2 regions of the Mesorhizobium sp. WSM4935 genome follow, and region 2 is predicted to be linked to the other one. Evidence: predicted binding sites of a transcription regulator. Region 2 holds the regulator's gene; the other holds the start of a gene.
The links. The regulator HrcA, encoded in region 2, represses chaperone genes, less so after heat shock. The targets are predictions, from matches to a motif close to GTTAGCACTCNCNNNNNGNGAGTGCTAAC.
Positions count from the first base shown of each region.

Region 1 (15,059 bases), on a different contig from region 2:
AGAATACTCGATAAGCTTAGCAGGCTGTCGGGAATGTGCCAGCGCCCAGTTCCGACTGGACGCTGACAGGCTGTACAAGCGCGCTGCCGGCGTGCTTACCCCTTCGTCGCCAGGCCGCGATCGATCAGCCGTGCGAGGCGCGCCGAGAAAGCCTTGGCGTCCGCCGGCTTGTCGCCGTCGAGCACGCGCGCTTCGTCGTAAAGCAGATGCGCGGCATCTTCCTTGAACGCCTTTTCGTCCTCGCCGAGCTTTGCCAGCGCCGCGACGCGCTCATGGCGCGGGTTGATCTCGAGGATCGGCTTGGCCGCCTTGTCGAGCCGGCCGGCGGCGTTGAGCAGACGCTCGAACTGGCGGTCCGGGCCATGCTCCGGCGCGACAAGGCAGACGGCGCTTTCCGTCAGCCGGTCGGAGGCCTTCACGTCCGATACCTCCTCGCCGAGCGTCGTCTTCACGAAAGCCAGGAACGTCGCGATGTCCGATGACGTTTCGGTGCCCGGCTTCGCCGCATCGTCGGGCAGCGGAATGTCGGCAAGCTCTGCCGCGCCCTGCGTCACCGACTTGAACGGCTTGCCGTCGAATTCCGGCGCCATCGTCACCCAGAAACTGTCGACCGGATCGGTGAGCAAGAGCACCTCGATGCCGCGTGCGCGAAACCCTTCGAGCTGCGGCGAGGCCTCCAACCGGGCACGGTCGTCGCCGGCCATGAAGAAGATAGCTTTCTGGCCCTCCTTCATTGCTCCGACATACTCGGCAAGGCTGCGCCAGCCTTCGCCCGAAGCCGTCGAACGGAAACGGGCAAGCTTCAGCAACTGCTCGCGCCGCTCGTAATCCTCATAGAGACCTTCCTTGAGGACGACGCCGAAATTCTCCCAGATTTTTGCGTAGGTTTCGGAATCGTTTTCGGCTGTTTTGGCGAGGTCGCCGAGAACGCGGTTGGTCACGCCCTTGCGGATCGAGGCAAGCAGCGGGCTTTCCTGGATCATCTCGCGCGACACGTTGAGCGGCAGGTCGGCGGAATCGACCAAGCCGCGCACGAAGCGCAAGTAGCGCGGCAGGAGATCGGCGTCGTCGGTGATGAAGACGCGCCGCACATAGAGCTTGATGCGGCCCTTGCGGTCCTGGTCGAAGAGATCGAACGGCCGCGATCCGGGCACGAAAGCGAGCACGCTGTATTCCTGCCGGCCCTCGGCGCGGAAATGGATGATCGAGGCCGGCTCGTCATACTGGCCGGCGATGCTGCGGTAAAAGTCGGTATATTCCTCCGGCTTGATCTCGCTCTTCTGCCGCACCCAAAGCGCCATGCCGTCGGCGATGTCGCGCGGCTCGGCGCCGGGTTTCTCGATAAGCGTGATCGGCACCGGCACATGACCCGACTGCGACTTCGCCAGACCTTCGAGCCGGTAGGGCGTGGTGTAGGAGGAAGCATCCTCCATCAGATGCAACACGACGCGCGTGCCGCGCTTGGGCGCCGCCTCAAGTGGCGCCGGTGCGATCTCATAGGTGCCCTTGCCATCGGACGACCAGCGGAAGGCCTGGTCGCTGCCGGCCTGGCGGCTGATGACGTCGACCCGATCCGCGACCATGAAGGCAGAATAGAAGCCGACGCCGAACTGGCCGATGAGCTGTGTGTCCTCCGCCGCCTTGCCGGACTCGACGCGCTCCATGAAGGCGCGCGTGCCGGAGCGCGCGATCGTCCCCAGCGCCTCCGCCATCTCGCCGCGGCTCATGCCGATGCCGTTGTCCTCGACGGAAAGCTGCTTATTGTCCGGGTCGGCGGCGATGATGATGCGCGGCTTCGGATCCTCGCCCAAAAGCTCGGGCCGGCTTACCGCCTCGAAGCGCAGCTTCTCGCAGGCGTCCGCCGCGTTGGATATCAGCTCGCGCAGGAAGACGTCGCGGTCCGAATAGACCGAATGCACCATCATGTGCAGCAGCCGCGAGACATCCGCCTCGAAAGTCCTGGTTTCCGTCGTCTTGGTGTCAGTCGTCATTCAAAATTCCCGGGTTGGTTATTTGTCCGCCGCGCCAGCACGTGCGGGGTTCGATCGTCAGCCATTGTTGCTTGTGGAGGCCCGCCCTGCCAGCGCTGCGGGCGCCATCGAAACCATGTCCGGCGCCAGAATATCGTGGCGGCGGGCGAAGGCAACAAGGGTTGCCCGTACCGTTTCCGGGTCGATCTCGCCGGCAATGCCGGCCTTGCAGGCGTTGAGCGCGATCGCATGCGCGCTGCTCCTGCTCACAGCCGGCCAATCTTGCAGAAGGGCATGGGCTTCCGCCACGGTCTCGATCCGCGCCGGCAAACCCATGCCGACGAGCACGGTGACAGGTTCTTCAAAGCGGTCGTGGGTCATGGTCTGAAGCTCCTGTTGGATGCATGCCCCTGATTCCGGGGCGAACGCCGGCCGTCCCGGCCAGCGCATGTCGGCGCCGGTAGGGCGGTTGCAGGACAATGCCATGCGGCTGGCTTATGCCGGGGAAGGCGTGCACAACCACCGGCCCGGCCAACGTTATGTGCGTCGCTGAACTTTGCTGGTTCAGGCGCGGCGGGGGCAGCGCGCCATGCGCCTTGGTCAGGGCTTCGATCCAGGCGGCGACCGCCAGCGGGACCGGCGCGCGCCCCTCGATCCAGCGCGCCGCATCCGTCCTGGAACAGTCAAGCTCCTGCGCAAGATCGGCGGCATCCCATCGCAAGGTTCTCAGGCATTCCCGCAAACGTCCCGCAATCATGGCAATCGTGTTCCCCGTGCAAGCGTCTCATCCCATCTCGATGCAGTTGATGGACCCCGCCCGCCAGGGGCGGGGTCGATCTCGTTCAGTTTCACGCGGATGTTTCGGTGGCCGACACCTGCTGTGCGGCGAGGAACATCAGCGTCGAGGCGACGGTCCGCCGATTCCATCCGGCGGATTCGGCCGTGTCGAGCAAGCCTGCCAGCAGCGGCTTCAGCGCGCTTCGGCATTCGGCTTCATAAGCGAGGAATTCGCTTGCCGGATGCGTCGGCGCCGGAATCGAGCCATTGCCGCTTATCATATCCATCAGGGCCTCCCATTGTACCTGGTGAAGCGCCCGCTCCCGTAGCCGGGAGCGGGCTTTGGTCAGCGTCTTAGAAGTCCATGCCGGCGCCGGCCGGCATGGCGGCAGCGGCCTCCTTCTTCGGTTTCTCGGCCACCATCGCCTCGGTGGTGACGAGCAGACCGGCGACCGAAGCCGCGTCCTGCAGCGCGGTGCGCACGACCTTGGCGGGGTCGATCACACCCTGCTTGTAGAGGTCGCCATATTCACCGGTCTGGGCGTTCCAGCCATAGGCGAAGTCGGTCTTCTCGCGCAGCTTGCCGACGATGATCGAGCCTTCCGCCCCGCTATTCTCCGCAATTTGGCGGGCCGGCGCCTCGATGGCGCGTCGCACAATGTCGACGCCATATCTCTGGTCAGGGTTGTCGACGGTCAGCGCATCAAGCGCCTTGGCAGCCCTGAGCAGAGCCACCCCGCCGCCGGGCAGTATGCCTTCCTCGACCGCGGCCCGGGTCGCATGCATGGCGTCGTCGACGCGGTCCTTTCGCTCCTTGACCTCGACCTCGGTCGAGCCGCCGACGCGGATCACTGCCACGCCGCCGGCGAGCTTGGCGAGCCGCTCCTGCAGCTTCTCGCGGTCGTAGTCCGAGGTGGTTTCCTCGATCTGAGCCTTGATCTGCGTAACGCGACCCTGGATCTCCTCCTTCTTGCCGGCGCCGCCGACGATCGTGGTGTTCTCCTTCTCGACCACCACCTTCTTGGCGCGGCCCAGCATCTCCAGCGTGACGTTCTCCAGCTTGATGCCGAGATCCTCGCTGATGGCGGTGCCGCCGGTGAGGATGGCGATGTCCTCCAGCATGGCCTTGCGCCGGTCGCCGAAGCCCGGAGCCTTGACGGCGGCGACTTTCAGCCCGCCGCGCAGCTTGTTGACGACGAGCGTCGCAAGAGCTTCGCCCTCGACATCCTCGGCGATGATCAGTAGCGGCTTCCCGGACTGGACCACAGCCTCCAGCACCGGCAGCAGGGCCTGGAGATTGCTGAGCTTCTTCTCGTGGATCAGCACATAGGGCTCTTCGAGCTCGACGCGCATCTTGTCCTGATTGGTGATGAAGTAGGGTGAGAGGTAGCCGCGGTCGAACTGCATGCCTTCGACGACTTCCAGCTCGGTGTCGGCCGTCTTGGCCTCCTCGACGGTGATGACGCCTTCGTTGCCGACCTTCTGCATCGCCTCGGCCAGGAAGCGGCCGATCTCGGCATCGCCATTGGCCGAGATCGTGCCGACCTGGGCGATCTCGTCATTTCTGGTCACTTTGCGGGCGTTGGTCTTCAACTCCTGAACAATAGCCTCGACGGCTTTATCGATGCCGCGTTTCAGGTCCATAGGATTCATGCCCGACGCGACGGCCTTGGCGCCTTCCTTGACTATCGCCTGAGCCAGAACGGTCGCGGTGGTCGTGCCGTCGCCGGCGATGTCGCTGGTCTTCGAGGCGACCTCGCGCACCATCTGGGCGCCCATGTTCTCGAACTTGTCCTCGAGCTCGATCTCCTTGGCGACGGTGACGCCGTCCTTGGTGATGCGCGGGGCGCCGAACGACTTGTCGATCACGACGTTGCGGCCCTTCGGACCGAGCGTCACCTTTACCGCGTCGGCCAGGATGTTGACGCCGCGCAGCATGCGGTCACGGGCGTCGGAATGGAACTTCACTTCCTTGGCAGCCATTGGATCACTCCTTGCTTAGGCAGTTTTCATTGACTGATTGCGGTTCGACCCGGCCCCGTCAGGCGGCTTTCTTCAGCGTCGCGGTCTGCTCGATTACGCCCATCACGTCGCTTTCCTTCATAATGAGCAGGTCCTCACCGTTGAGCTTGATTTCGGTTCCGGACCACTTGCCGAACAGGATGCGGTCGCCGACCTTCACGTCGAGGGGCACGAGCTTGCCGCTCTCGTCGCGACCGCCCGGGCCTACGGCGATGACTTCGCCTTCCTGCGGCTTTTCCTTGGCAGTGTCAGGGATGATGATGCCGCCGGCCGTCTTCTCTTCGGCCTCGATACGGCGGACGAGTACACGGTCATGCAATGGACGGAACGTCATATCGTTCTCCTTCAGGACAAACAGATTGCGAGAGGTTCCTCCGCTCCGGACCGGCAGGACCGGAGCGGGGCTCGCGCGACCCTTTCGGCGTCGCGCGCATGTCGAGCTAATTTTGCCTTCTTCTACTTTCAAGGGGGTGTCGCAAAATTTTTGGCACTCTCGACCCTGGAGTGCTAGCGCGCTGAAAACATGCGGTAAATTCGATCGTGCCGATAAAGGAGAGGCTTGAATTCGCGATTGAGCTGAACAAAATTATCGGCGCCCGGCAGCGCCAGGTCTGCCGAGAAATTGAACGCTGAAACAGCAAGGAGTTTTTGGAGACGGAGGACAGAAATGGACCGACAGACACTTTCGCCGATCATTCCTTCCCTAGCTCCCGAAATATCAGACCTTTCGCTCGATCGGCTGCTGTCCCCGGCCAGCCATTTCCAGCACCCGCGGGATGTGCTGGAGGACAGCTCGCTCGACATCTGGGAAAAGCGGGCGATCCTTTCGTCCTGGGCATCCGACGCCTGCGCCGTGGAATCGATGCCGGCGCTGCGCCAGCCGCCAGGGGCCGAACGGCCGGTCTCCTTCGACGAGATCATGGATGCGCTGCGCCGGCTGGATGCGCTCGCTCCGCCGCCGACCGGCCCTGCCGATGACGACCACCGGCAACTGGTCGACCGGCTGAGCGCGTGAGGGCCGAAGGCGATGGCGAGCACGGTCAGCACGGAATTCCGCTTGCAGATGAATGGCTATGGCTTGACCACTGCCGAGATCCACTACCATCTGCCGGACCATCCCAGCCTGCTCCAGCTCTACGTGTGGCAGGACTATGATCTCGCCCCGGATTTCCCCACGCTGAGGGGTTTTCTGGGATTTTGGGAGCGCGAGCTGGCAGGCGCCTTGCATTCTGTCCGCGTCGCCCATCATCGGCTCATCAGGCCATCGGAATGGCGGGCTGTCGACGGGATCATCGCGATCCATTGAAGATCGGCTCCGCCAAGGCGCTCGTCGTGCGGCCGCTCTTCCGCATGCAGGCGAAGACTTTTTCACGACGTTGAAAGCGGCTTCGGGCTGGGCCTTGACGTCCCGGCCCTGAATTCCCAGATCGATTTCGCCGGTGCTTGAGAGACCGGCAAGGTCAAGGGGCGCCGCTTCCTTGGCGCCCCTCGTATCTATGTTGCTCAATGGAGGATGTAGCTATGAGAACCACGTTTGACTTCAGTCCCCTGTTCCGGTCGAGCATCGGTTTCGATCGAATGCTGAACGCCCTCGAAACGGCGAGCCGGATCGACACCGTCGACAATTGGCCACCCTACGATATCGCCAAGACCGCGGAAGACGACTACCGCATCACCATGGCGGTGGCAGGCTTCGCGCAGGACGAACTGGCCATCACCCAGGAGCAGAACATGCTCATGGTCTCAGGCCAGAAAGCCGGCGAGGATAAGGGTGAGTACCTGCATCGCGGCATCGCCGGTCGCGCATTCCAGCGCCGCTTCGAGCTTGCCGACCACGTCAAAGTCGTCGGTGCCAGCTTGGTGAATGGCCTGCTAACGATCGATCTGAAGCGTGAGATTCCCGAAGAGATGAAACCGCGCCGGATCGAGATCGCAGCCGACAAGGCGCCCAAAGGCGCAACGAAGAAGATCGAAGGCGAGAAGCAGGCCGCCTGAGGAGCCGCCTGTCAGCGCATCCGCGCAACGCGCCGGGCACATCGCCCGGCGCGGCAGGAAGCTTTTGCAAGCCGGTGAACAGAAAGGAGGAAACCATGAGCGTCCGTGATCTGATTCCCTGGGGCCGGAGCAGCGGCAACCAGGTTCCAAGCTTGTTCCGCGACGGCGAGCGCGATCCGTTCCTGTCGCTGCATCGTGAGGTGAACCGCCTGTTTGACGATGTTTTCCGCGGCTTCGACAGCCGGTTACCGTCCTTTGGCGGTGTTTCCGCCGTCGGCGCTGGTTGGCCGAGCGTCGAGATCTCCAACAGCGAGAAGGAGATCAAGGTGATGGCCGAGGTGCCGGGCCTCGAGCAGAAAGACATCGAGGTTTTGCTCGACGACGGCGTACTGACGCTGCGAGGCGAGAAACGCTCCGAGACGGATGACAAGGATAGGCAGTTCTCCGAACGTTATTATGGCCGCTTCGAACGCCGCATCCCGGTCGGCTACGAGGTCAAGGAAGACGAGGTGGAGGCGCGCTTCAGGAACGGCGTCCTGACCGTCACCCTGCCGAAGAGCGAAAAGGCCCAGTCGCAGGTCAAGCGCATCGACATCAAGAGCTGATGCATCGACGCGGGAGGTCGGTCGATGCGCCTCCCGCGTCGCAATCCTCGATGAGAACCGGATCGTCGCGCAGCGCACCCGATCCATCAGGCGCGGCCTGGGACAGAAATTTATGCGACGGGGCTTCTCTTTTCCGTCCAGAAGTCTTCGCATCGGTCATGTGAATGATGACAAGCAGCTCGCTGTCTTTGCCTTTTTCGACCCGGGCTCTGAGCATCCATCCAGAGACAAGATTAACGTATGTTAGGAACGGACGGGAGATCACCTGACAGCGGATCCGCATAAGATTGGGACCGGCGATGACCTTAATTTCGGTTTCCTTTGCACAGGCTTCCCGGACGGCAGGTAAAGAGATAAATTAGCAATTCGTTAAGTACGCCCGGGGGCGAGCGTAAAAAGGGTGTGTCGTCGAGCGTAAGGGATGTGCCGTGATGAATTTCAAGTCTCTGATCAAGCGGGCCGAGGACGTCGACAAGGAGTTTCAGGAACTCCAATCGGATCTGGCGGAAGCATTCGAGGACGTTCTTAAAGATGACGAACGGCCGCCGTCGGAGGACGATACCGTTGCCGGCCAGGAGCTGGTGGCAAGCGATGAGAATCCGCCGCCCGAAGCTCAGCCCGAGGCAGCTCCATCGCGGCTGACGCCACATACCCAGACGCGGCTCGCCGCCTTGGAGGCGGTTGCCGGGCTTTTCCGCGACGGGCAGGGGCATCTGCAGGAGATCGAGGCGAAACTGGCGGAGATCGCCACCGCGCATCATATGACGCGCGAAATCCTCAATGTCTTCCATCGCGACGTGTTGCGTTCCAACGAGCTGGAGCTGGCAAACGTCGCGCTCACCACCGAGCACAAGGCGCTCTCGGAACAATTGCTCGACGCCGCCCGCAAGCAGCGTGAGCGCGACGGCGCGGCCGAGGCCTGGCAGCAGCGCGAGGCGAGCCTCGTTCAAGACCGGGAGCAGTTGCGCTCCGCGCTGGCGGCCGTGCGCCTGGAGCTGGTGGAGATGAGCAATGAGAACGCCAGGCGCGAGAAGGAGTTCGGCGAGATCGTCAAGGTCCTGACCGCCAAGACCGTCGAAGTCGACAGGCGCGGCGCCGAGAACAAGCTGCTGCGTGAAAAGCAGGTCGGCCTCGCGGTCGATCTGGAGCAGGCGCAAAAGCGCGAGGCGGAAGCCCGGCACAAATTCGACGAGTTCGCGGCAACCCACGCCAGCGAAACCGCCCATATCGCCGAGCTGATGGCTCAACTCGGCAACCACGAAAAGGAAGAGACACGGCTGCAGAAGGCGCTGGAGGCAACGCAGGCCAAGCTTGCCGAAACAGCCGAGGCGGCGCGGATAGCCGAAAGCGACAGCGCCGCCGAATTGGCGCGCAGCCAGGCGGAAATGCGCGGTTTGCGTGCCGAGATCCAGGAACTGCAGTCGCGTCTGGATCAGGTCTCGACCGACAATGGCGAAGCCACGGCCGAAATCACCAGGCTCAAGGCGCAGTTGAGCGACGCTGCCACCGAACGCCAGATTGCGGAGGAAAGGCTCGCCGTACTCAAGGACGAGAGCGACGCCGACAAGAAGAACCTGTCGGTAGTCACCACCAATCTCTCACAGCTTTCGCTGCAACAGGCTTCCGAGCAAATCCAGCTCGATATCCAGAAGCAGGAATGCGAGGACCTGCGCGCCGAGGTCGAAGCGCTCAATGCCCGCATCCGGGAATTGCTGCCCTACGAGCGCCTGCATCGGGTGACCGACGCAAGGTCGCGCAAGGATGGCGCGCCTCAAGCCAACGGGATCATCGCGGAAACGGTGCGTCCCGCCCCGCGGCGTGTCCCCCGGCGCAACATGCGGGCGAACGGGAGCTGAGAAATTTCTGCGCAGTTTCGGAGATCGCTCTGGCCGGCTATTTCCCCGCCATGCCGTCGGCGAGGTCCTGCGCCTCCTTGAGCAGCGCCGGGAAGGAAGGATCGCCGGGCAGGCGCTGGGCCATGCAGGCGCGGTAGTCGGCGTCGCCCTTCTCCCAGGCGGCGTTTGCCGGATCGGAAGCCTGCGGGTCGTCCTGATCCGAGCCCTGATCGGCCTGCTGGGCCTTCTGCGCTGCCGCGTCGGCGGCTGCCCAGATCGAATCGCAGGCCGCGATCTTCGGCACCGCAGGCGAGGCTGGCGCCTCGGCGATCAGCACGCGGTCGCCTTTCACAACCGGCACCACCACATGCTGGTCGTAGATCGGCCCGACATCCTGCGTCCAGCCGCCGAGCCGTGCGATCGCCATGTCGGCGCCGTCGGGCTTCTTCAGCGCAAAGTCGAGCGTGCCCGAGAAGGCGGCGTCACTGCCGATGGCCTGAGTGTAGAAACCGTCGAGCTTCAGCGCCGCGCCGATGTCGGTGGGCAGCTTGAAATCCGCTTCCGTCTCGGCCGATTTGGACTGGAGCCAGCGCCCGGTCAGCCCGCGCGTCGAGACGACGATGCTGGGGCCGTCGTCGCTCTGGGCATATCGTAACCCGTCGAGCATGCCATAGCCGATGTCGGAGGCGTTGAGGCTTTCGATGTTGTTGGTGCCGGTCGCCGGAAAACCCTTGACCGAAAGCGGGCCGAGAATGGCGGCGAGACGCTGCTGGAGATCGGCCAGCGCCTTCTCGTTCTGCGCGTCGAGGGTTTCGATGGCCGTATTGGCGCTTTCCTGCGCGGTGATATCGGCGATCGCCTTGTCGCGCGCGGCGATATAATCGTCTTCCGGCGAGGCGGCGAGTGCCATGCTGCCCGCCAGTGCAAAGAGAAGCGTAAAGACCAACCGCATGCTGCAACCCCAAGGTTAGCGATCAAATGCCCTTGGCAGCCATCGCCCGACTTGGCGGCTTTTGCGTGGCGGAAATCGAGGGAGGCAAATCTTTATTCCGCTTTCCGCTTCTCCACCTCGGCCTTGCGCAGCAGGAAGCGCTGGATCTTGCCGCTCGGCGTCTTCGGCAGTTCGCTGACGAACTCGACCTCGCGCGGATAGGAATGCGCTGAGAGCCGCTTCTTCACATGCTGGGCGAGCTCCTCCGCCAGTGCTTCGCTCCCCTTGAAGGCGGGCGCCAGCACCACGAAGGCCTTGACGATCTCGGTGCGCTGCGGATCGGGCACGCCGACCACCGCCGCTTCGTTGACGGCCGGATGCTCGATCAGCGCACTTTCGACATCGAACGGCCCGATGCGGTAGCCGGCCGAGGTGATGACGTCGTCGGGCGGCCGATGAAGGAGACGGAGCCGTCCGGCTCATATTCCACCGTATCGCCGGTGCGGTAATAGCCGCCCGCGATCGCCGGCGTCTCCGCCTCGTGGTAGCCGCCGAACCAGCGCAGCGGCGAGTTCGCGATGTCGACCGCGAGCACGCCGGGCTGGTTGGGGCCGAGCTCGTTGCCTTCGTCATCCAGCACCACCATGCGATAACCCGGCATAGCGAAGCCGGCGGAACCCGCGCGGACAGGATGCCTAAGTCCGTGGTGGTTATTGACCATCATGCCGTTCTCGGTCTGGCCGTAATGGTCGTGGATGGGCGCGGCGAGGTTGGCGTCGAACCAGCGGATCACTTCCGGATTGAGCGGCTCGCCGGCGCTGCTCACCACGCGCAGCTTTCCTTTGACGCGCGCGGCTGCCTCCGGTCCTTCCGCCATCAGCAGGCGATAGGCCGTCGGCGAGCCGGCAAGGCTGGTGACGCCGAGGCGCTCGATGATGTCGTAGGTCGATTTGGCGTTGAAGGCGCCTTCGTAGAAGGTGGTGGCGATGCCGAGCTGCAAGGGCCCGGTGATGGCGTAGTAGAGCCCGTAGGCCCAGCCGGGATCGGCGATGTTCCAGAACACGTCGTCGGGCGTGAGCCCGATCGCGTCGCGCATATAGGCGCCGAAGGCAAGCAGCGCGCTGAGCGGCACCGGCACGCCCTTCGGATGCCCGGTCGTGCCCGAGGTCGACATCATCATGAACAGGTCCGACCCCTTGCGCATCACTGGTTCGCAGTCGGGGGAGGCGGCGGCAAGGGCGGCGCGGAAATCGACATCGCCGGCGCGCAGGACGTCACCGGAGTCTAGGATGGTGGCGATGCGCGGATGGTTGTCCACCTCGTCGAGCTTGCCGCGATTGGCGGGGTTGGTCACCACCAGCTTCGCCTTGCTGTAGCTGAGACGATGCTCGATCGCCTTCGGCCCGAAGGCGGTGAACAGAGGCTGGTAGACCGCGCCGACACGCCACGTGCCGAGGATCAGCGCCACCAATTCCGGAATGCGCGGCAGCATGCCGGCAACGACATCGCCGGGACCGACACCAAGCGCCTTCAGCATCGTGCCGACGCGGCCGGACATGTCTGCCAGATCGTCGAAGGAGTATTCGCGCAGTTCGCCGGCCGCCGAGATCGCACGCAGCGCCAGCCGGTTTTGGCCTGCATAGCGGCCGCAACATTCGACATAGGCGTTGATGCCGGTCGCCGGATCGCCATTCAGCCGCGCGATCTCGTCCTCGATGCGGAAGCGCCGAACGGCGTCCTCATAGCGCGGCAGCGCCTGCGTCTTGATCATGGCTATCCTCCCTCGACGGCAGATCATCTCCCCATGATCGCCGTTGGGTGAGATTGCCCGAAAAGAGGGCGCGGGTCGATTGCGGCGAAAGTCGAGCCCCTGGCTCACCAGTGTTTCCCTCCCTGCCAATCGTCCGAAGCTGCGGAGGATGGCCGTGCAAGGATTGGCCGCGTGCGCGCCAGCCTGTACTATGGCCTGGTGCCAGCCTGTACTATGGCCTGGTGAGTGCAGGGAGGGGAGGGCGCGCATGCGGCTTAATCGGAATCTCTGTCAATTGAGAATTTGGGCTGTGGCCGCCGGGCTCGCCCTTTGGTCCCATGTGGCGGCGGCCGACCCCATCACACCCGAGCGGGTCACCGCTGCGTTATCGAAGCTCGAAACGCTGGCGCAAGACGTCGTCGCCAATGGCGGTGTTCCCGGCCTCGCCATCGCCGTCGTGCACAATGACGAGGTGGTCTTCCTCAAGGGGTTTGGTCATCGCGAAGTCGGAAAGTCGGAGGCAGTCGATGCCGACACGGTGTTCCAGATCGCTTCGCTCTCCAAGCCGGTCTCGGCCACGGTCGTGGCCGCGCTGGTCAGCGACGGAGCAGTATCCTGGGATTCCAAGGTCGCAGACCTCGATCCGGCCTTCCGGCTTGCCGATCCCTATCCAACGAGTGAACTCACGATCCGCGACCTGTTCTCGCATCGCAGCGGACTTCCGGGCACCGCCGGGGACGATCTCGAGGACATAGGCTACGATCGCGCCACGATCCTCCACCGCCTGCGCTTCGTGCCGCCATCGTCGAGCTTTCGCGCCGGCTACTCCTACTCCAATTTCGGACTGACCGAGGGTGCCGTCGCGGCCGCCAGGCCGACAGGCAAGCCCTGGGAAGAAGTCGCCGAGGAGAAGCTCTATCGTCCGCTCGGAATGGCTTCGACCAGCTCCCGCCATGCGGATTTCCTCAAGCACGCCGATCGTGCCGCGCTCCACGTCAGGGTCGACGACGCCTGGGCCGCGAAGGTCAAGCGCGATCCGGACGCTCAGGCGCCCGCCGGCGGCGTCAACTCCACCGCGCGCGATCTCGCGCAATGGGTCCGCCTGCTGCTCGGCGACGGCGTCTATGCCGGTAAGACGCTGATTGCCGCCGATGCGCTGGCCCAGACCCACGTGCCCCTGATGACGCGCGGCAAGAACCCGGTCACCGGCGGCGAATCCTTTTATGGCCTCGGCTGGAACATCGAATTCGGCCGGCACGGACTGAGCTGGGGCCATGCCGGTGCCTTCAGCGTCGGCGCCCGCACACTGGTGACGATCTTTCCGAAGGAGAAGCTCGGCATCGTTATTCTCGCCAACGCTTTTCCGACAGGTGTGCCCGAGGGACTGTCCGACAGCTTCGCCGATCTCGTCTTCGACGGCAAAGTCGAGAAGGATTGGATCGAGGCGTGGAACGGCATCTATGTCGGGCTGTTCGGCCCGACGGTCGAGGCGGCCAAGGCCGCCTATGCCCGGCCGCCGTCTCCGCCGACGCCGCCGCGGCCGGCTGGCGCCTATGCCGGCCGCTACGCCAACGACTTCATCGGTGACGCGGTCGTATCGGGGGCGGGCGACGGCCTGCTGCTCAAGGTGGGGCCCGCCGGGGCGCGGTCTTATTCGCTGACACATTTCGACGGTGATCTGTTCCTGGCCTATCCCGACGCCGAGACCCCGGACAGGCCGGCAGGAGTAAGCTTTGTCGTCGGCCCGGACGGCGAAGCATCGACAATCACCATCGGGTTCCTCGACGACAATCATCTGGGCACGCTGCAGCGGGTTGGGGACTAACCACGTCGGCCCCTTTGGTCAGGACGCCCGGCCATGCTGGAGCAACTTGAAGCAATCGCCGCTGCCCGATCTCGACTGCGTCAGCACCGGCTTCGATCGGTCGAGCCATTCCTGGTGTGACTTGGCGTCGGCCTCGATCGCCTCGACCGGTGTCGCACCGACGAAGCTCTTGCCCTTGCTGAACAGCCAGCAGGCGCGGGCGAGGAATCGCCTGCTGCGTTGGCGCAGCAGATCGGCGTCATAGAATATGTCGAGCACCTCGTGCTTAATCTTCTGTTCCTTGTCGGGCTTGGCGACCGCCGCCTCGACCGGCTCGTCGCCGATCGCGTCGTTCAGGTCCTTGTAGTCGAGGCCGAGCTGCGTCGTGGCGTATTTGATCTCGTTCTCGTCGCGCACGATGTTGAACCACAGCGTTGGATCGAGCTCGTTGACGACGAAGGTGTTTTCGAGGTCGCGCGACAGGTTCAGGATATCGAAGTCGCGAATGTCGACATCGCGCTCGACCAGCAGGATCTTTTCGACCTGCTTGCCGAGTTCGGCTCCCTTGGCGCTGATGGCGGCGTTGTTTCCGCCGAGTTCGGGGCCGATATAGGCGCCGCCCTGGTCCAGCACCTCGTCGAACTCGCCGAGCGTTTCGATGACGGGGGCGCCGCGGGCAACGCGCGCGGCGAGCTTGGCGAGAACCTGCTGCAGCTCGGTCTCCCGCTTGCGCTGGTCCTGGTAGTTCTGCTGGAAGAAGAAGATGAACAGCGAAACGCCAATGCCGATGAGGATCACGCCCAGCTGTGAGAAAATGTTGCGGTAATATTCCAGCAGTTTTTCGCGGTGGCGCACGTCGTCACGCACGCTGTGCGCCACGCGCAGATTGACGATCAGCGAAATGATCAGCAGCCCGGCCCCGACAAGGATAAGACCGCCGATGAGGAGATAGCCATGGCCTGCGCTGAAATCCATTTCTGTCGCCCCGACGCCCCGGACAGCCCAGGCTAACGGTATTTCGCTCAAATACCTATGGGGCATGCTGGACGCCGCGACGTCGCTTGCCATTGACCCCGCCGTCCATTGGGCCGATATCCCGCCCGAATTTGCCACCCGAGATCCCGATGACCTCAGACCTCAGAGAGCCGGCCGCCGCGCGCGATCCTCATTCCGCCCAAAAAGATGATGCCGCCTGGCAAGCCGACATCCGCGCTGGCGTGCGCCATGTCCGCGACCTTGCCCCGTTGCCGCTCTCGTACGCCGAGCGCGCCGCCGCGCAGGAAGCCGCCACCGTGCACAAGGTGCGCGTGCCAAAACCCTATCTCGACCTGATCGACTGGAGCGACCCGAACGATCCGATCCGTGCCCAG
Region 1 is NZ_JARTVR010000007.1:2,515-17,573, forward strand. It holds gene htpG (molecular chaperone HtpG) at 96-1,991, opposite strand; gene P9273_RS17435 (DUF982 domain-containing protein) at 2,049-2,456, opposite strand; gene P9273_RS17440 (hypothetical protein) at 2,819-3,034, opposite strand; gene groL (chaperonin GroEL) at 3,102-4,730, opposite strand; gene groES (co-chaperone GroES) at 4,789-5,103, opposite strand; gene P9273_RS17455 (hypothetical protein) at 5,437-5,784, shown strand; gene P9273_RS17460 (usg protein) at 5,797-6,075, shown strand; gene P9273_RS17465 (Hsp20 family protein) at 6,291-6,764, shown strand; gene P9273_RS17470 (Hsp20/alpha crystallin family protein) at 6,860-7,369, shown strand; gene P9273_RS17475 (hypothetical protein) at 7,801-9,225, shown strand; gene P9273_RS17480 (hypothetical protein) at 9,263-10,156, opposite strand; partial or broken gene P9273_RS17485 (acyl-CoA synthetase) at 10,249-11,906, opposite strand; gene P9273_RS17490 (serine hydrolase) at 12,154-13,710, shown strand; gene P9273_RS17495 (hypothetical protein) at 13,729-14,664, opposite strand; gene P9273_RS17500 (KamA family radical SAM protein) at 14,814-15,059, shown strand, end outside.
Region 1: the regulator HrcA is predicted to act here: its motif matches at 5,253-5,281, upstream of groES (co-chaperone GroES).

Region 2 (15,059 bases):
GAGAACCGGAGCGGAGCGTACTTGAAGTACGTGAGCACCGGAAGCGCAGGAAGCCTTCCTTCACAGGCCGGCCTCACCTGAATATCAATACACCTTATTGGCGGGCCGCGATGGCGGCAGCCGCCCCCATCATGAAACCGGCGGCGGTGCGGTTCAGCGCCTTCAGCGCGCGCGGCGATTTCAGGAACCAGCGCGCCTTGGCGGCCAGCGCCAGGTAAGGCACCAGCACCACGAACAGAACGACCACGGTAAGCGCCGCAAGGATGGCGTAGTCAGCGAGCGTGATCGTCTTTACGTCGACGATGGTCGGCGTGATGGCGAGGTAGAAGATCATCGTCTTGGGATTGCCCAGCGTCACCGTCAGCCCGGCGATGAAGCTCGACACCAGCCCGCCCTTGGCCTTCCGCGCCTCGACGGTTTCGGGCGTGATGCCGCTGGTCCAGAAGCGCCAGGCGAGGAAGGCGAGATAGGCGACGCCGGCCCATTTGATGGCGAGGAAGACCACGCCGAAGGTCTGGGCGACGAAGGCGAGCCCGAGCACCACGGCGGTGAGATAGGTGAGATCGCCGAGCATCAGGCCGAACGACATGGCGAGCGAGGAGCGGAAGCCGGAGCCGAGCGCGCGGGCGACCAGCGCCGTCACGCCGGGACCCGGAATGGCGGCGGCGACGCCGAGGGCTGCGCTGTAAGCGAGGAATCCGGTGAGTGTCATGGTTCTGGGGCCTGGCGTATGATCCTGAAGGGATCGATGAGGTGCGCGGCTTCTACCATGATACCGGGTGGAGGGTAATTCCCTCAGGGCGGGATTTGTTGCGCCAGCTCGGCCGGGAGGTAGTTCCGGCACGGTGTTTGGCCGGTCGCGCCGGCGGGCGCGCCTTGGAGATTGGCCGAGCCGGCCGAGCCTCGTCATTCTAGGGTCTGCGCGCGTCGCTTCGCTCCTTGCTCCGCCCTAGAATGACGAGGTGGGGAGGCTTCAGCCAATCGCCAGCGTTTGCCCTGATTTCATGGAATGAGCGGGAATGTCTTGTCTTTCGACGACGGCAACTTTCAAGGCCCTCTGTCGAACAACTACCCACCATAAGTAATGCGCCAGATCGTGCCGTTGCCGTCCTCGGTCAGGATCAGCGCGCCATCCGTGGCCACGGCGACGCCAACCGGCCGGCCCCAGACCGCGTCGTCGGCTATGACGAAGCCGGTGGCGAAGTCCTCATATTCGCCGGTCGGCTTGCCGTCCTTGAATCTCAGCCGCACCACTTTATAGCCGGTGCGGACATTGCGGTTCCATGAACCATGCAAGGTGACAAAAGCATCGCCCTTGTACTCGGCGGGGAAGTTGCCGCCTTCGTAGAAGGCGATGTTGAGCGGCGCCGAATGCGCCTGGATCAGCACATCCGGAACGGTGACCTTGCCGGCGAGATCGGGGCGCACTCCCTCGTGGCGCGGGTCCTCATTGTCGCCGATGTAATACCAGGGCCAGCCATAGAAGGCGCCTTCCTTCACCGCGGTCGCATATTCGAAGGGGGTGTTGTCGCCGAGCTCGTCGCGCTCGTTGACGACGCACCATAGCGCCCCTGTCGCTGGCTGCACGGTCATGCCGGAACAGTTGCGCAGGCCGGTGGCGATCGTCCTGCGGTTGCTGCCGTCGGGGTCGAAGGCCAGCACGTCGGCACGGCCCTGTTCCGAGCCCCAGGCCTCGCCCAGCGGCTGCGATTTTGCCCATTCCTCGACACCGCCCTTCGGCCTGGCGCCGATATCCTCGGCGATGTTGGAGCCGGAGCCGACCGACAGATAGAGCGTCTTGCCGTCGGGCGAGAAGGCGATGTCGCGCGTCCAATGGTGGCTGGCGGGAACCTTGGCGACGATGGTCTCCGGCTTGCCGGACGCTTCCAGGTCGCCGTCGCGATAGGAGAAGCGGACGACGCTGTTGCTGTTGGCGACATAGACCCATTGCGGCTTGTCGCCCGGCGGGTAGAAGGCGATGCCGTAGGGCCGGGTCAGGCCCTTGGCGAAGATCGACTTCTGCGCGGGCTTCGCGCTGCCTTCGGCCAAACGATAGACGCGGACCTGGTTCGCCCGGCTGTCGGCGACGAAGAGGTCGCCATTCGGCGCCACGCGCACGACGCGGGGATTTTCGATGCCGGAAGCGATCAGCTCGGCGGAGAAACCGGGCGGAAGCTTTGGCTTCGCATCCTCGGGGCGGTCAGTCACGCCGCCGCCATTGGAGGCCGATTCCGTCACATCGGGTTTCGGCAAATCCTCAGGTTTCAGCAGCCGGCGCACGCCCGGACGGTCGGCCTTCCAGTCGCCGAAGGCCTTTTCGCCGCGGAGCAAGGGGCGATTGTCCTGCTGTGCAAAGGCACCCGTCGCAAAAACCAGCGCGAGGCCCGCAAGGCCGGCGATCCGCATCATGATGTCCTCCGTCGTCTGCCAACGCGCCTTACTCGATCAGGCGCCCAGAGACAGGACATATCGGGCAAACGACCGAAAAGAGAAGCTTGCGCATGCGGATTTGTCGGAACGTCGGGCTCAAGCCTCTTCGGCATCCAGATCGTCGTCGAGCCTCTTTTCCAACTCGACGAGGTCGGCCGGCAAGGGAAGGCCCATGGCGCGCATTTCCTGCAATTTCTCGCGCAGCTGCTCCTGGATCTCGTGCTCGTCTCCGGGCTGGTTGATCATTTCCTGAAGCAGGAGGTCGATCTGGGCCTTGATTGCTTCCAGTGCCATCTTTCTTGCCCTCCTTCCGGAATGCTATCTGAGCATGCGCGAAATCAGCTGCGCCGTATAGTCGACCATCGGCACGATGCGGGCGTAATTCAGGCGCGTCGGGCCGATAACGCCAAGCGCGCCGACGACGCGGGCGTCCTTGTCGCGATAGGGAGCGACGACCAGCGACGAGCCGGACAGGGAAAACAGCTTGTTCTCCGAGCCGATGAAGATGCGCACGCCCGGCCCTTCCTCGGCGAGGTCGAGCAATTGCAGCAGCCCGTCCTGCGTTTCGAGATCCTCGAACAAATGGCGCAGCAATTCGAGATCCGCCTGGGCGGTGACGTTTTCGAGCAGGTTGGCGCGGCCGCGCACGATGAGACGCGCCGGCAGGCCGCTTTCGGCGCCGGCCCAGACCGCAAGGCCCTTTTCGACCAGATCCTGCGACAGCGTGTCGAGGGCCGCCCTGGTCTCTTCCTTGATGCGGGCAATCTCGGTCCGCGCCTCGGCAAGCGTGCGGCCCCTGATATGGGCGTTGAGGAAATTGGAAGCCTCATGCAGCTGCGAGACGGTAATGCCGGCCGGCAGGTCGACGACGCGGTTCTCGACATCGCCGCTCTGCGACACCAGCACGGCGAGCGCCTTGGTGGGCTCCAGCTGGATGAATTCGATGTGCTTCAGCGCCACTTCGTTCTTGGCGGCAAGCACCAGGCCGGCGCCGCGCGACATGCCGGACAGCATTTGGCTGGCCTCGGTCAGCATATGCTCCAGCGTGGCGCCCGACCCCGAGGCGCGCACCTGCGCCTCGATGACGCGACGCTCCTCGTCGGTCAGGTCGCCGAGCTCCATGAAGGCATCGACGAAGAAACGCAGGCCGGTCTGCGTCGGCAGCCGCCCGGCCGAGACGTGCGGCGCGTAGATCAGCCCCAGATGCTCGAGGTCGCTCATCACGTTGCGGATGGTGGCCGGCGACAGCGACGAGGGCAGGATGCGCGACAGGCTGCGAGAGCCGACCGGCTCGCCGTCGCGCAGATAGGAATCGACGATCCGCCGGAAAATATCGCGCGAGCGCATGTCGAGTGATTGAAGGACGGGCGACTGAAGCCCGGGATTCTGGGACGTCGGATCGACTGGTTTGTTCATTCCGGCGAGAAACCTCCTGTCGAAAAGATATAGACTTAAGCCACGGCGGCGCAACCCGGTGCCGCGTTCGCGGTTCCCGGCCGTTTTCCTTTGCGCCATGCCGCGCATGCGTCTACAAGCCGCCGACGAATCCGGGAAAGAACAGAAAGAGCCTCGATGCGCCCCTCCAAACGCCAAGCCGATGAAATGCGCGCCATCTCCTTCGAGCGCGGCGTGTCCAAGCATGCCGAAGGCTCGTGCCTGGTGAAGTTCGGCGACACGCATGTGCTGTGCACGGCGAGCCTTGAGGAAAAAGTGCCGGCCTGGATGCGCAATTCCGGCAAGGGCTGGGTGACGGCCGAATATGGCATGCTGCCGCGCTCGACCGGCGAACGCATGCGGCGCGAGGCCTCCGCCGGCAAGCAGGGCGGCCGCACGCTGGAGATCCAGCGGCTGATCGGCCGGAGCTTGCGCGCCGTGGTCGATCTGCAGGCGCTGGGCGAACAGCAGATCACCGTCGACTGCGACGTCATCCAGGCGGATGGCGGCACCCGCACCGCCTCCATCACCGGCGGCTGGGTTGCGCTTTACGATTGCCTGCGCTGGATGGAAGCGCGCCAGATGGTGAGCGTTTCCAAGGTGCTGAAAGACCATGTCGCGGCGATCTCCTGCGGCATCCATGACGGCCAGCCGGTCATCGACCTCGATTATCTGGAGGATTCCTCGGCCGGCACCGACGCCAATTTCGTCATGACCGGCAAGGGCGGCATCGTCGAGATCCAAGGCACAGCCGAGGGCGAGCCCTTCTCCGAGGAGCAGTTCGCGGCGTTGATGGGCTTGGCCAAGAAGGGCATTTCGCGGCTGGTGAGCCTGCAGCAGATGGCGGTGGCGTAGGTTTCCATGAAGCCCTCCGCGATCCTTGAATCAGCCCTCTACGTCACGGACCTACACGCCGCGGAAGCCTTCTACCGCGACATTATCGGCCTCGAGGCGCTGGGCAAGGTCGAGGGACGTCACGTCTTTTTCCGCTGCGGCGACGGCGTGCTGCTTCTCTTCAACGCCGAGGCGACGAAAATCCCGCCGGCGCCTGACGCGAGGCTGAAGGTGCCGCCGCACGGCACGGCCGGGGAGGGGCATCTCTGCTTTGCGGCGAGCGCCGATGAGATCGCTGCGTGGCGCAAGCATCTCGCCGCCAACAACATCGCCATCGAAAGCGATTTCGAATGGCCGCAGGGCGGGCACTCTATCTATATCCGCGACCCGTCGGGCAATTCGATCGAGTTCGCCGAGCCAAGGATCTGGGGTTTCTGATGCATTCCTTTCATTCCCTTGGGGAGAAGAAGATCGTCGTCGCCAGCCATAACGAAGGCAAGCTGCGCGAATTCGCCGACCTGATGGCGCCGTTCGGCTTCGAGGCGAAATCGGCCAAGGAATATGGCCTGGCCGAGCCGGACGAGACCGGCACCACCTTCGAGGAGAATGCCTATATCAAGGCCTATGCGGCGGCCAAGGCGACCGGTCTGCCGGCGCTGTCGGACGATTCCGGGCTCTGCGTCGACGCGCTCGGCGGCGCGCCCGGCGTCTACACCGCCAACTGGGCCGAGAGGCCGGACGGCAGCAGGGATTTCGGCATGGCGATGCAGAAGACGGAAAACGCGCTGCAGGAAGCCCGCGCGACCGAACCTTCGCAGCGCAGCGGACGCTTCGTCGCCGTCATTTGCCTCGCCTTCCCGGATGGCGAGGCGGAATATTATCGCGGCGAGGCCGAAGGCAGGCTGGTATGGCCGCCGCGCGGCGCGCTCGGCTTCGGCTACGATCCGGTGTTTTTGCCCAACGGCTTCGACAAGACCTTTGGCGAGATGAGCGCGGAGGAAAAGCATGGCTGGAAGCCCGGCCAAGCGACGGCGCTGTCGCACCGCGCCCGCGCCTTCCAGAAATTCGCGCAGGCGCGCCTGGATTTGGCCAGATTAGGATCGGCATGAGCGCGGTGACGATACCGCTCGACCGCAGCCCCGGCTTCGGCGTCTATATCCACTGGCCGTTCTGCGCGGCCAAGTGCCCTTATTGCGACTTCAACAGCCATGTTCGCCACCAGCCGGTCGACCAGGAGCGTTTTGCCCGCGCCATCGAGACGGAACTCAAGACCATGCGGGGCCGCACCGGGCCGCGCGAGGTGACCAGCATCTTCCTCGGCGGTGGCACGCCATCGCTGATGAAGCCGGAAACGGTGGGCGCGGTGCTGGAGGCGGTGGCGAAGAACTGGACGGTGCCGGCCGGCATCGAGGTGACGCTGGAGGCGAACCCGTCCTCGGTCGAGGCCGAGCGTTTCCGCGGCTATCGCGCCGCCGGGGTCAACCGCGTCTCGCTTGGCGTGCAGGCGCTGAACGACAAGGATCTGCGCTTCCTCGGCCGGCTGCACAATGTCGAGGAGGCGCTGCACGCCATCGGCCTCGCACGGGACATATTTCCCCGCCTCTCCTTCGACCTGATCTATGCGCGGCCCGGCCAGACGCCGGAGGCGTGGGAAGCGGAGCTGGAGCAGGCGATCGGCTATGCCGTCGACCACCTGTCGCTCTACCAGCTCACCATCGAGGAGGGCACGCCCTTCCACGCGCTATACGCGGCGCGGAAATTCACGCTGCCCGACAACGACCATGCGGCCGATCTCTACGCGCTGACGCAGGAGGTGACGGCGGCGCATGGCCTGCCGGCCTATGAGATTTCCAACCACGCGCGGCCGGGCGCCGAGAGCCGGCACAACCTCACCTATTGGCGCTATGGCGAATATGTCGGCGTCGGCCCGGGCGCGCATGGCCGTTTCGTCGAGAACGGCCGCCGCACGGTGACGATCGCGGAAAGGATGCCAGAGACCTGGGCCAATCTGGTCGAAGCCAAGGGCCATGGCGTCACCGGCGGCGAGATCCTGACGCGGGCGGAAGAGGCCGACGAATTCCTGCTGATGGGCTTGCGGCTCGCCGAAGGCATCGACCTGCAGCGCTACGAGGCGCTCTCGGGGCGCGGCCTTTCGAGCGCACGGCTTTCGGTGCTGCAGGAGGAAGGGCTGGTGGCGCCGGTCGGCAACGCAAGGCTGCGCGCCACGACCGCCGGCATGATCGTCCTGGATGCCGTCGTCGCCGATCTGGCAAGGTGAGCTCGTGCCTTCGTCATTCTCGGGCTCGACCCGAGAATCTATGCCGTGATCTACGCGAAGGGCGCAGCGGAGCAGTATCTGCGCCGATGGTGGCGCTTCGATGTAACGGCATGGATTCCAGGGTCTGCGCGCGTCGCTTCGCTCCTTGCTGCGCCCTGGAATGACGAGGCGCGAGATGGCGAAGGTCGCGAATTATTCAGGCGTCGTGCTTCTGACGGTGCTTGCCGCGCTGCTTCTCGCCATGCGCCTCGTCGTGGCGGACAGGCTTCGCATCGGCCTTGTCGCGGCGTGCGCCGGGTTGGGCGGCGATGGTGTGTGAATGGATGCCCTCGCGGGCGGTCTTGCTTTCAAGCCGGCTTATGAAAATGTCGAAGCGATTGGGCATCGTTCGGTCCTGCCTCCTCCCGGGGAATCAGGGGTTAAATTCGCCGTTGCGGGTTTCGTTCCGCACTGTGGCGAAGGCATGGCGATTTCCTTAACCCGACCTCACGTTTTGCAACGAAGCGTCAGCCATGCGAAACAGGGTTGGCTATGAGGGGCATCCGGTGACCGGCGACAAACGCAGCTATCTGATCGGGCAGAGCGAGATCGCGGCGCGGGCGCTCCAGCCGGCGCTCTATCTGGTGGCGACGCCGATCGGCAATCTGGCCGATATCACGCTGCGCGCGCTGGAGACGCTGGCCGGCGCCGACATCGTCGCCTGCGAGGACACGCGCGTCTCGCGCGTGCTGCTCGAACGCTATGGCATCCGCCGCCGCACCACCGCCTATCATGAGCACAATGCGCAAGAAGCCGGGCCGAAGCTGATCGAGGCGCTGGCGGCCGGACAGAGCGTGGCGCTGATCTCGGATGCCGGCACGCCGCTGGTCTCCGATCCCGGCTACCGGCTGGTCGGCGAAGCGCTGGAGCGCGGCATCCGCGTCGTGCCGATCCCAGGACCTTCGGCGGCGCTCGCCGCGCTGACCGCTTCCGGCTTGCCCTCCGATGCCTTCCTGTTTGCCGGCTTTCTACCCGTGAAGACCGGGCAGCGGCTGACCAAGCTGGAGACGTTCAAGGCGGTGCCGGCGACGCTGATCTTCTTCGAATCGCCCAGACGGCTGGCCGAGACGCTTGGCGCCATGGTCGAGGCGCTCGGCGGCGGTCGCCAGGCGGCGATCGGCCGCGAGCTGACCAAGGCCTTCGAGGAGATGCGAACTGGAACGCTGGCGGAGCTCGCCGACCATTATGCGGCCGCCGACACCCCGAAAGGCGAGATCGTCATCTGCGTCGGCCCGCCCGAAGCGGCGGAAGATCAGCCGGGCGACATCGACCGGCTGCTTTTGTCGCTCGCCGCCGAAATGCCGGCCTCCAAGGCTGCGGCGGAAGCGGCGAAGATGACCGGCGGGCAGAAACAGGCGCTCTACCGACGGCTGATCGAGCTCAAGGACAGACCATGATCCCGAAAAGTGGACACCGGTTTGTGGGAAAGATCATGGTCAAACAAAGAGACGCCGGCGATGGCTGAACGCACGGTCGTCCATCGGCGCAAGGCCTACCAGCGCGGCCATCGCGGCGAATGGCTGGCGGCGTTGGCGCTGATGCTCAAAGGCTACCGCATCCTTGCCCGCCGCCACCGCACCAGGCTCGGCGAGATCGACCTGATCGCCAGGCGCGGCGACCTGGTGCTGTTCGTCGAAGTCGAGGCGCGGCGCACGCTGATCGAGGCGATGGAAGCGATCGGCCGCGAATCGGAGCGCCGCATCGAGGGCGCCGCGGATCTGTGGCTGTCGCGGCAGCCGGATTATGGCCGGCTTTCGATGCGTTTCGACATGGTGGCGGTGCTGCCCTGGCGCTGGCCGGTGCATGTCGAGAACGCGTTTTATGGGAGGAATTGAGGTCTGCTCAACGGCGATAGGCTGGCGGGACAGCGCCCCCCTCTGGCCTGCCGGCCATCTCCCCCACTTGGGGGGAGATCAGATGTCGCCGCCGCTTTCGCCAATCGCCAACATTGCAAGAAGAGTGCCGCGGGCGAAACTGCCAATCTCCCCCCTTGTGGGGGAGATGCCCGGCAGGGCAGAGGGGGGCGCGAAGGAACTCGACGAAGCAGTAAGAGAGCGACCTCAGCTCACCCCCAAACCATCAGCGCCAACAGTCCAACGGTCCCCACCAAAAGCCGCCACCAGCCGAACAGCGCGTAGCCTTTGCGCGAGACGTAGTCGAGCAGGAAGCGCACGACGATCAGCGCGGCGACGAAGGCGGCGATGAAGCCCACCGCGATGATCGGCAGGTCGGCCGAGGTCAGCACATTGCGGTTCTTGAAGAGATCGAAAGCGAAGGCGCCGACCATGGTGGGCATGGCGAGGAAGAAGGAGAATTCCGCCGCCGCCCGCTTGTCGACGCCCATCAGCAGCGCGCCGACGATCGTAGAGCCCGAGCGCGAGGTGCCGGGGATGAGCGACAGGCACTGGAAGAGGCCGATCTTGAGATAAACGCTCAACGGGAAGCGCTCGACATCGTGATGGACCGGCTTGAAGTTGATGCGGTCGACGACGAGCAGCACCACGCCGCCGATGATCAGCATGATGCAGATCAGCCTGGGCGATTCGAACAGGATGGTCTTGATGAAATCATGCGCCAGCGCGCCGATGACCGCGGCGGGCAGGAAGGCAATCAGGATGCCGATGACGAAATGCCGGGTCTGCGGATCGGTGGGCAGCTTGACCAGCATATGCCAGAGCTTGCTGAAATAGACGCTGAGGATCGCCAGGATCGCGCCGAGCTGGATCAGGATCTCGAAGGCCTTGCCGGTGGAATGGAAGCCCAGGAAATGGCCGGCAAGCAGGATGTGGCCGGTCGACGACACCGGAATGAACTCGGTCAGGCCCTCCAGCAGCCCAAGCAGCAGCGCTTCGACGATGGTCTGGCTTTCCATGGCAACCTCTGCTTTCGGATGGCGGCTAAGGGAAGGGTTTGCTTGTAATGGGGCGGAAGTGCCCCTATAGGTCGCAACACCATGACAGTCCCTGGAATCGGGCGGCCAAGACTTACCGGCGCTGACACCGATTCGCCAGTGTGGCAATCCGGAATTCGCCGCACTCGGAGCAGCGCAATGAGCGAATTCCGGATTCTGAGCCACACTGTCAACTTCGAGTTCTAGTGTGGTTTTGGATTTGAAGTTCCTGGACGCTGATGCCATTGAGGGTACAGGAACTTCAAATCCACCACACTAGTGCGCCCTATCATCGCGGAACCATGCTGACGCTTTTCCATCATCCCATGTTCGCCACCTGCCGGTTCGTCCGCCTCGCTTTCGGCGAGTATGGCGAGGAGCTGGCGCTGATCGAGGAGAAGCCGTGGACGCGGCGCAAGGAGTTCCTGGCGCTGAACCCGGCCGGCACGCTGCCGATCCTGCTGGCCGAAGGCGACGTGCCGATCGTCGGCGCCATGGTGATCGCCGAATATCTCGACGAGACGCGCGGCGTGCTGAAGCGCGACAAAAGACTGTTCGCCGAGGACCCGATGCAGCGCGCCGAAATCCGCCGGCTGACCGACTGGTATCTGGCGAAGGCCGAAAGCGAGGTGACCCGGCATCTGGTGCGCGAGCGCGTGCTGAAGCCTGTCATGCCGGAAACCGCCGGCGGCGGCTCACCGGACTCGGCGGCGATCCGCGCCGCCCGCGCCAACATTCGCCAGCACATGAAATACACCAATTGGCTCGCCGGCACGCGCCATTGGCTCGCCGGCAACAAGGTGACCTATGCCGACCTCGCCGCGGCGGCGACGCTTTCGGTGCTCGATTATCTCGGCGAGATCGACTGGCGCGAACATGGCGCCGCGCGCGAGTGGTACACGCGGGTGAAATCACGGCCGTCGTTCCGGCCGCTGCTCTCCGACCGGGTGCGCGGCCTTTCGCCGGTATCGCATTATGCGGACCTCGACTTCTGAAAGACTGCGCGCGCTGATCGACGCGGAGGCGCGCCGCGCCGGCTTCGAGGCGGTCGCGGTGACCCGGCCGGACGCGATCCCGTTGGCGCCGGCAAGGCTCGCCGAATTCGTCTCGGACGGTTTCCATGGCTCGATGGAGTGGATCGCCGAGACGCTTGAGCGCCGGGCCGAACCCTCGACGCTGTGGCCGGAGGTGCGCTCGATCATCGTGCTCGCCATGAATTACGGCCCGGACCGCGATCCGCGCGATGTCCTCGCCAAGCCCGACCGCGGCGCGATCTCGGTCTACGCGCAAAACCGCGACTATCACGACGTGATGAAGGGCCGGCTGAAGGAGATCGCCGGCAAGATCGTCGCGCGCGCCGGCGGCGACGTGAAGGTGTTCGTCGACACCGCGCCGGTGATGGAAAAGCCGCTGGCTGAAGCGGCCGGGCTCGGCTGGCAGGGCAAGCACACCAATCTGGTCAGCCGCGCGCATGGCTCGTGGCTGTTCCTCGGCACGATCTTCACCACGGCCGAGCTGGAGCCGGACAAAGCGGAGATCGACCATTGCGGCTCGTGCCGCGCCTGCCTCGACGTCTGCCCGACCGGTGCTTTCCCGGCGCCCTACCGGCTCGATGCGCGGCGCTGCATCTCCTACCTCACCATCGAGAACAAGGGGCCGATCCCGCACGAATTCCGCCAAAAGATCGGCAACCGCATCTATGGCTGCGACGACTGCCTGGCCGCCTGCCCGTGGAACAAGTTCGCCAGCGCGGCATCCGAGGTGAAGCTTGCCGCGCGGGACGATCTGCGCGAACCGCCGCTGTCGGAACTGCTCGCGCTCGACGAGGCAGGCTTTCGCTCATTCTTCTCGGGCTCGCCGATCAAGCGCATCGGCCGCGACCGTTTTATCCGCAATGTGCTGATCGCCGCCGGCAATTCGAGCGACGCTTCGCTGACGCCCATTGTGCGTCGCCTGCTCCATGACGGCTCGCCGCTGGTGCGGGGTGCGGCAATCTGGGCTCTGTCGCGACTGCTCTCCGACCGCGAATTTGGCGACCTCGCCGCTAGCGCTTCGAAGACCGAAACGGATGCGGCGGTCCGCGAGGAATGGTTGGCGGCTTTGGCCGTGAAGGCCGATTGATGGAGGTTCATCGATGAGCGAAAGACGCTTCTTCATCTTCGGCGCCGGCTATTCGGCCAAAGCTTTCGCGCGGGCCAACGCCCAACATGCGCCGGTCTCCGGCACGACCCGGGCGCCGGAGAAGTTCGAGGCGCTGCGGTCGGCCGGCATCGAGCCCGTGCAATTCAACGGCGCGCTGTCGCCCGAGCTCAGCGATGCGCTCGCCAAGACCACGCATCTCATCGTCTCGGTCGCTCCCGACGAGGCCGGCGATCCGGTGCTCAACGCCGCCGGCGATGCGCTTCGGGGAAAGATGCCGGCGCTGGAGTGGATCGGCTATCTCTCGACCGTCGGCGTCTATGGCGACCATGGCGGCGCCTGGGTCGACGAGACCAGCGACTGCCGGCCGGTGTCGAAGCGCTCGACGATGCGGGTGGCGGCCGAACAGGAATGGCTGACGCTTGGCCGAGAGACCGGCAAACCGGTGGCGATCCTGCGGCTTTCCGGCATTTATGGGCCGGGTCGCAACGCGCTGGCCAATCTCGACGACGGCACCGCAAGGCGGCTGGTCAAGCCGGGCCAGGTGTTCAACCGCATCCACTGCGACGACATCGCCGGCGCGCTCTGGTATCTCGCCGACAACAACCTCGGCGGGATCTTCAACGTCACCGACGACGAGCCGGCGCCGCCGCAGGATGTCGTCGCCTATGCCGCCAAGCTGATGGGGGTCGCGCCGCCGCCGGAAATTCCCTTCGAGACTGCCCAACTTTCGCCCATGGCGCGGTCTTTCTATGGCGAGAACAAGCGCGTCGCGAATCAGGCAATCAAGGCGGCCGGCTACCGCTTCCGGTTCCCCAATTACCGGGTGGCGCTGGAGCGGATGTGGGCCGAGGGCAACTGGCGGGACGGCGAGCCGCGCAGCCCGATGAGAGGATGATGCCGAAAGTGTGAAGGGGTGTTCGGACGACACCGTCTTCCAACGCTTTGATCGATGCGGGACGGGCGGCGTGTTATGATTCGTTCCTGACCGGGCCGCTTGGCCACGCGGCAAAGGGATAGACTGGAGAGGGACCCAGCCTGATGAATTTGCGATCGCTGCCCGACCGCAAGCCGTTCCTGACCGCCGCCCTGGCGCTTGTGGCGCTCGCCGCGCTGGCGGCGGCGGCCATTTCGGCCGAACCCCGCGCGAAGGAGCTGTTCGGCGCCCGGAAACTGCCGGCCGTGGCGCCTGCCCAATCCTTCGGCTTCTACTCGAAAGGCTGCTTCACCGGCGGCGTGGCGCTGCCGATGGACGGCCCGACCTGGGAGGTGATGCGCCCCTCGCGCAACCGGCGCTGGGGCCATCCGGCGATGATCGCGCTGATCGAGAAGCTTTCGCGCGATGCCCAGGCGGATGGCTGGCCGGGGCTTCTGGTCGGCGACATCTCGCAGCCGCGCGGCGGACCGATGATGACCGGCCATGCCTCGCACCAGATCGGGCTCGACGCCGACATCTGGCTGACGCCGATGCCGAGGCGGCCGCTGACCATCGCGCAGCGCGAGACCATGAGCGCGACGCTGATGGTCAACGAGAAGACGCATCTGGTGAAGGACGCGCTGTGGACGCCCGCGCACACCAGGCTTTTGAGACGCGCGGCGAGCTACCCTGAGGTCGAGCGCATCCTGGTCAATCCCGGCATCAAGAAGAAGCTCTGCGACACCGTCACCGGCGACCGCTCCTGGCTGCGCAAGATCCGCCCGTTCTGGGGCCACGACTATCATTTCCACATGCGCATAGGCTGCCAGCCGGGCTCGCCCTTCTGCAAGGGGCAGGAAGCGACGCCGAACGACGATGGCTGCGGCAAGCCGCTGGCCTGGTGGTTCACCGAGGAGCCTTGGCGGCCGAACAAGAACCCGGACGCCCCCAAGGCGCGCGACCTGATGACGATGGCCAATCTGCCCAAGCAATGCCAGGACGTGGTCAATGCACCGGACGCACCCTCGTTGGAGGCAGTGACCTATCACGGCGGCAGCGCCGCCGCGGTCGGGGTGGCCGAACCGCAGCCGACCGAACCGGCGCAAACGATCTCCAGCGGCGACGCCGTGATCCCGGCGGCCGCCAGCGCTTTCGCGCCGACGCCAAAGATCGGCATTCCGCTGCCGAGGCCGAGACCCGGGAACTGAGGCCCAAGCGGGCTTCCCCTTTGCGGGGTCATGCGCTAGTCAATCGATTGAAATGGCGCACGGCGCCGCAACGAGGACGATCAAGAGCATGGCAGGCGAAGACGAGAAGGGGCTGCGGTTTCCGGTCCTGATCGGCGACATTGGCGGCACCAATGCGCGCTTCTCGATCGTGCTCGACGCCAATTCGGAAGCGACCGAGCCGCATATCGTCCAGACCGCCAACTTCAAGACCATCGACGAGGCGATCCAGGCGGCGGTGCTCGACCGTTCGTCCATCCAGCCGAATTCGGCGATGCTGGCGATCGCCGGGCCGGTCGACGGCGACGAGATTCCGCTCACCAACTGCCCATGGGTGGTGAAGCCGCGGCAGATGCTCGCCAATCTGGATTTGAGCGAGGTCGTCGTGCTCAACGATTTCGAGGCGCAGGCGCTGGCCGTGGTGGCGCTCGGCGAAGAGCATATGGAAAAGATCGGCGGCGGCACGCCGGAACCCCATGCGAGCCGCGTCGTGCTCGGCCCCGGCACCGGTCTTGGCGTCGCCGGGCTGATTTACGCGCTCAACCACTGGATCCCGGTGCCGGGCGAGGGCGGGCATATGGATATCGGCCCGCGCACGCCGCGCGATTTCGACGTGTTCCCGCATATCGACAAGCTGGAAGGCCGCATCTCCGGCGAGCAGATCCTGTGCGGACGCGGGCTGGTCAATGTCTACCGCGCCGTGGCCAGGACGGACGGCAAGCCGATGCCCTTCACGACGCCGACCGAGATCACCGCGGCCGCACTCGCCAGAACCGACGCGGTGGCCGAAGAGGCGCTGAAGCTGTTCGTCACCTGCCTCGGCCGCACCGCGGGCGACCTGGCGCTGGTGTTCATGGGCCGCGGCGGCGTGTT
Region 2 is NZ_JARTVR010000014.1:10,865-25,923, reverse strand. It holds gene P9273_RS25280 (LysE family translocator) at 95-712, opposite strand; gene P9273_RS25275 (PQQ-dependent sugar dehydrogenase) at 1,069-2,409, opposite strand; gene P9273_RS25270 (hypothetical protein) at 2,527-2,724, opposite strand; gene hrcA (heat-inducible transcriptional repressor HrcA) at 2,749-3,846, opposite strand; gene rph (ribonuclease PH) at 4,003-4,719, shown strand; gene P9273_RS25255 (VOC family protein) at 4,726-5,136, shown strand; gene rdgB (RdgB/HAM1 family non-canonical purine NTP pyrophosphatase) at 5,136-5,807, shown strand; gene hemW (radical SAM family heme chaperone HemW) at 5,804-6,976, shown strand; gene P9273_RS25240 (hypothetical protein) at 7,152-7,295, shown strand; gene rsmI (16S rRNA (cytidine(1402)-2'-O)-methyltransferase) at 7,489-8,412, shown strand; gene P9273_RS25230 (YraN family protein) at 8,473-8,850, shown strand; gene P9273_RS25225 (undecaprenyl-diphosphate phosphatase) at 9,081-9,887, opposite strand; gene P9273_RS25220 (glutathione S-transferase family protein) at 10,208-10,900, shown strand; gene queG (tRNA epoxyqueuosine(34) reductase QueG) at 10,881-12,026, shown strand; gene P9273_RS25210 (SDR family oxidoreductase) at 12,040-12,942, shown strand; gene mepA (penicillin-insensitive murein endopeptidase) at 13,086-14,168, shown strand; gene P9273_RS25200 (glucokinase) at 14,257-15,059, shown strand, end outside.